Pedobacter sp. W3I1: one gene and its partner. The protein of the gene in region 1 interacts with the protein of each later gene in a pairwise test. Links are inferred from orthologs where the notes say so. Each region holds a gene or a part of one and is shown on either strand. Other genes may lie near its edges.

Region 1 (3,027 bases):
TAAAAATTACAAACTAACAACAGCTAGCAATACATTGGGTATCGATTTTAAAGATATAAACTCTCGTGATGATGAAATGGCTGATGAGATGGTGCTTCCTGTGGGCAAACCAGTTAAACTGATTTTAACCAGTAAAGATGTAATTCACAGTTTTTATATGCCACACTTCAGAGTACAGTTAAATACCGTACCGGGCATGAGAACTATATTTGAGTTTACGCCTACAAAAACTACTGCAGAAATGCAGCAAGAAACCAACGATCCTAACTTTAAGTACCTTTTCTTCTGTGCTAAAATTTGCGGGGCTGGGCACTACAACATGCAAAAAGTGGTACGCGTAGTTTCTGAGGCTGAATACAAAACCTGGATTGCAGAACAAAAAACATACTTAAACGACGATTTAAGAAAACAATTTAATTTGCCAGTGGCACCTGCACCTGTAAAATCAGTAGCAGATTCAGCAGCAACAGATTCAGTAGCTGCGAAAACTAACCAAATGGCTTTAAATAAATAATATTAAGCAGGAGCGAACGAATTATGTCAACAATAGCATTACACGACGAACACAATCACGATCACGCTGATCATGGGCATCATAAAGAGACTTTGATTTCAAAGTATATCTTTAGTATGGATCATAAAATGATTGCCAAGCAATTTTTGATTACCGGTATTATTATGGCGGTAATAGCAATGGGCTTATCAATTTTATTCCGTATTCAATTGGCATGGCCAGATCAAAACTTCCCTTTCTTAGAAACATTTTTAGGTAAATGGGCTGAAGGTGGTCGTATTAAACCCGACTTTTATCTGGCTTTGGTAACCATTCATGGTACCATCATGGTATTCTTTGTACTAACCGCCGGATTGAGCGGTACCTTTAGTAACTTACTTATTCCGCTTCAAATTGGAGCTAGAGATATGGCATCGCCATTCTTAAACATGCTTTCATACTGGTTCTTCTTTACTGCTTGTGTGGTAATGATGTCATCATTCTTTATCCAAACAGGACCTGCATCAGGTGGCTGGACGGTTTATCCGCCATTATCGGTTGTAGCTAAAGCAATGCCAGGTTCTGGTTTAGGTATGACTTTATGGTTAATCAGTATGGTACTTTTCGTAGCATCGTCTTTAATGGGTGGTATTAACTATGTAAGTACAATTTTAAATATGCGTACTAAAGGTATGGACCTTTGGAAAATGCCATTGACCATTTGGGCTTTCTTTTTGACTGCTATTTTAGGTATCTTATCATTCCCTGTTCTTGTAGCTGGTGTGGTGTTAATGGTATTCGACCGTAGTTTTGGAACAAGTTTTTACCTATCTGATCTTGTATTTGGTACCGATATTTTACCAAATGAAGGTGGTTCTCCAATTTTATGGCAACACTTATTTTGGTTCTTAGGTCACCCTGAGGTATATATTGTAATTATGCCTGCATTGGGTATCTCGTCTGAGGTAATCTCTGTAAATTCACGTAAACCAATCTTTGGTTACCATGCGATGGTTTACTCTTTAATTGGTATTACGGTATTATCGTTCATCGTATGGGGTCACCATATGTTTGTAACAGGTATGAATCCATTATTGGGTGGTGTGTTTATGATTACCACCTTGATTATCGCTGTACCATCGGCTGTAAAAACATTTAACTACTTAGCTACATTATGGCGTGGTAACATCCGTTTCACTCCGGCAATGTTATTTGCTATTGGTTTAGTTTCATTCTTTATCTCTGGTGGTTTAACTGGTATCTTCTTAGGAAATGCTTCATTGGATATTAACTTACACGATACCTATTTTGTTGTTGCCCACTTCCACCTGGTAATGGGATCTGCAGCAATCTTCGGTATGCTTGCGGGTGTTTATCACTGGTTTCCTAAAATGTTTGGTAGAATGATGAATGCCAAATTAGGATATTTACACTTCTGGTTAACTTTCATTGCAGCTTACCTGGTATTCTTTCCGCTTCACTTCTTAGGTTTAGATGGTGTACCTCGTCGTTACTATGCATTTACCGAGTTCGAATTTATGAAGAAATGGTTAACCGTTAACGTATTTGTAACATGGGCAGCTATTATGGCAGCACTTGCTCAGGTAGCGTTTTTGTTTAACTTCTTCTATTCAATCTTTAAAGGAAAAGTATCTCCTCAAAATCCTTGGGAATCTAATACTTTAGAATGGACTGCACCAGTAGAACACCTTCACGGTAACTGGCCGGGAGAAATTCCTACGGTTTACAGATGGCCATATGATTATAGCAAACCTGGTCATGATGCAGATTTTATTCCTCAAACAGTTCCTTTCTCTCAAACCATGAGCTCTAACTTGCCTCACGATTTTGAAGGAAATGCAGAAGCAGAAAAAATACAACAAGATTGGGAACTAGCTAACCCTGTTGCAGAAAACAAAGGCTAGTTTATAAGCTTAAATACAATTTTAAAAGGGGTATCTGATTAAGTTTCTGCTTATCCGGATACCCTTTTCATCTTAATAGATATATGGTCAGCAGATCAGAACAACGTTTCATTAGAGTTAATCTTATAACCATCATAGTTACGCTATTGGTTATACTAGCTGGTGGTATTGTACGCAGTACCGGATCGGGCATGGGTTGTCCGGATTGGCCAAAATGTTTCGATCGCTATATTCCGCCAACTGATGTATCGCAACTGCCTGCCAATTACAAAGAAAAGTATGTAGCAGGTAGGTTAAAAAAGAATGAAAAATTTGCCAAATATCTGGAAAGCATAGGCAAAGTAGCCTTGGCTGATAGTATCAGGCATGATAAGAGTATCACGATACCTGAGGAGTTTAATCCAACTAAAACCTGGACAGAATACTTGAACAGACTGGCTGGGGTAGCCGCGGGAATATTCCTGTTTTTAACAGTAGTTTATTCTTTTACCTACCGCAAAACAGCTAAACGCATTATTGTACTCAGCATCCTGAATCTCTTTGTAGTAGGATACCAGGGCTGGTTAGGCTCTATAGTGGTCTCTACTAATCTGGCGCAATGGGTGGTAA
Region 2 (2,856 bases), 2.5 Mb from region 1 along the record:
TTTGCGGCGGTTAAACATTTTGATGGTTAAGTGTTTGTGATGGTTAATCGTTTAATTGATCGATCGCAAGTTTTGAAAATTACGATTCGAAATATTGATTATTTTTTAAATTGTTGTGATTGCTAAATTGTTGAGACTATCGTTCCCATTTGATCATTGTGATTTAAATATTGGTTATTAATTTAACTAATGGTAAACCGATCTGCATCCTTTAAAAACGGAAATTGCCTTCTTACTTTAACCAGTTCTTCGTAATTGATACTGAATGTATATAAATCTTCGTCTTCAGGTTTATAATAAACGGTATTGCCATATGGATCCAGGCACATCGATAATCCGCTATGGTAAATCTGGTTTCCATCATGCCCAACACGGTTTACAGCAATCACATAACTTTGGTTTTCAATTGCCCTGGCCGGGATTAATGCCTTCCAATGGGCCGATCTTTTATCTGGCCAGTTGGCAACCAGGAGTAAGATATCATATTCCTGGTCTACATTACGCAACCAAACCGGAAAGCGCAAATCGTAACAAATGGCCAATCTGATTTTCCATCCTTTAAGTTCGACAATAAGTTTTTCTTTACCAGGACTAAAGTGTTGATCTTCATCACCCATGCCAAACAAATGGCGTTTATCGTAATGCTGATTTTTGCCATCTGGCTCCATCCAGATCAAACGGTTAAAATATTGATTGTTTTCTTTTATAATGATACTTCCTGTAACCACACAATTGTATTGGTGCGCCATTTTTTGCATCCATTGCATCGTTTTTCCACCCATTTCTTCAGCCAAGGCTTCAGAATTCATACTAAAACCTGTATTAAACATTTCGGGCAAAATAATAATATCAGTTTTCTCCCTTACACCCATCGATAATCGAAGTGCCAGATTTAAGAGGTTTTTCTCAATGTTCTCCCAAAAAAGATAGGCCTGAAAGACGGTTACTTTCAGATTTTCTATTTGGGTGTAAACAGGTGCTTCCATTGTATATAGGTTTAGTCTGGTTAAACGTTTTTTAATTTCTCTGCCGCTAAGGCAAGTGTAGCGTCTTCTTTAGCAAAGCAGAACCTGATGATTTTATGATCCGTTGCTTTTTGGTAAAATGCAGAAACCGGAATGGTAGCCACTCCAAACTCCTTGATCAGTCTGATGCTAAAATCGGTATCCTTCTCATCGCTAATGCTGCTGTAGCTTGCGCATTGAAAATATGAACCATTACAAGGCAAAAGTTTAAAACGGCTTTCGGCCAGGAGGCTTCTAAAATAATCTCTTTTCTGTTGAAAGAAACTACTTATTTCAGTATAATTTTTTGGCTCTTTAATGTAATCGGCAATAGCCTGCTGCATGGGACTATTAACGCTGAAAACATTAAATTGGTGTACCTTCCTAAATTCTTTGGTTAATTTCTCTGGCGCCAAACAGTAGCCCAGTTTCCAGCCTGTAGCGTGCAAAAGCTTGCCGAACGAGGCTACAATAAAACTTCTTTGCTTTAATTCAGGATAGAGCATTACACTTTGGTGCTTTTGTTCATCGTAAATTAAATGCTCATAAACTTCGTCGCTCAAGATTAAAATGTCGGTGCCAGTGACGAGTTTAATAAGCGATTTCATATCATCTGATGATAAAATACTACCTGTTGGGTTTTGTGGCGTATTTAAGATGATCATTCTGGTTTTTACTGTAAACAGCTTCTTAACCATATCCCAGTCAATGGCATAAGTAGGCGGGGCAAGTTCGTATGTTTTAACCAGGCCACCTAACAGTTTAATTGTAGGTGCATAACTATCGTAAGCGGGTTCGAAAATAATAACTTCATCACCTGCATTAATAATGGCCGCCAATGCGGTAAAAATAGCTTGCGTTCCACCTGCTGTAACGGTAATTTCAGTATCGGGATTGTATTTTATGTTATATAGTTTTTCAACTTTCTCTGCAATGGTTTCTTTTAAAAAAGTAGAACCAGGCATTGGCGCATATTGGTTAAAACCATCTTGCATGGCTTTATTTACCAATTCAACTAGTTTTGGATCGCAGGCATAGTCAGGGAAGCCCTGAGAAAGATTAATGGCATTGTGTTCTGTTGCAAGTTTACTCATCACCGAAAAAATGGTGGTACTTACGCCAGGGAGTTTAGATTGTATATTAAGCATCTTGTAAGCGAAAATAGGAAAAAAAAGCTTAAAGCGTAAAAAGCTATGACAAAAGCAAGGTTACTTAATCGGGTTATTTCAATTATACCTGTAACAAAACTATTTCAGGATCATTAAACCCTTGCACTAAATTAACGTCAAAAAGAACGCATTAAACAACTTAATTATAGGCGAATTTTATAGGTGAAATTTTGTATTATTTCAAATATATTTCTTCTTATTTAAAATTATTCCAGATAAAGCCGTTTCTTTGCGTTTTAAAATCTCAATTATCCATTAAATATGAAGTTTAAACACTTAACTGTTGCCTTTTTATTGGTCATAAGCGCATCTGCATTTGTTAGCCCGAAAAAAGCTTTAAGAACATTTGTTTCCAACTACGAAAATGTATTGGGCACATCGTTAGAATTAAAATTTAAGACAACTAGCCAGGTTGATGCAGATTTAGCAGAAGAGCGTGCATTAAACGAAATAGATAGGCTGGATAATATTTTAAGTGCTTATAAAGCTAACAGCGAATTTAGTAAATGGATGAGTAGTGGTAAACAAACCACTAAAGTTTCGTCAGAATTGTTTGAGGTTTTAAAACAGTTTGAAAGTTATAAAGTGTTAACCAATGGTGCCCTTGATGCATCAGCTAAAGTAATTGGCGATGTTTGGAAAAAGGCAGCTGCCGAAGGCCGTTTGCCATCTACTGCAGCATT

What was found.
Region 2: the proteins of QF042_RS04605 (region 1) and QF042_RS14545 interact in binary tests that used the Escherichia coli proteins (3 or more experiments, as listed by UniProt). The link is inferred for Pedobacter sp. W3I1 from one-to-one orthologs.

The regions. Positions count from the first base shown.
Region 1 is NZ_JAUSXN010000001.1:1,043,489-1,046,515, forward strand. The notes cover bases 30-2,977. They hold QF042_RS04605 (cbb3-type cytochrome c oxidase subunit I), read left to right. Parts: upstream 30-537; coding sequence 538-2,418; downstream 2,419-2,977. Other genes in these bases: QF042_RS04600 (cytochrome c oxidase subunit II), read left to right, coding at 30-514; QF042_RS04610 (heme A synthase), read left to right, coding at 2,502-2,977. Also shown: more of QF042_RS04600, read left to right, coding at 1-29; more of QF042_RS04610, read left to right, coding at 2,978-3,027. UniProt on the Escherichia coli protein: Cytochrome bo(3) ubiquinol oxidase is the terminal enzyme in the aerobic respiratory chain of E.coli that predominates when cells are grown at high aeration.
Region 2 is NZ_JAUSXN010000001.1:3,513,966-3,516,821, reverse strand. What follows is about bases 80-2,856. They hold QF042_RS14545 (methionine aminotransferase), read right to left. Parts: upstream 2,153-2,856; coding sequence 1,007-2,152; downstream 80-1,006. Other genes in these bases: QF042_RS14540 (DUF2271 domain-containing protein), read left to right, coding at 2,435-2,856; QF042_RS14550 (amidohydrolase), read right to left, coding at 183-986. Also shown: QF042_RS14555 (N(4)-(beta-N-acetylglucosaminyl)-L-asparaginase), read right to left, coding at 1-18. UniProt on the Escherichia coli protein: Shows aminotransferase activity with methionine and histidine as substrates, and to a lesser extent also with phenylalanine.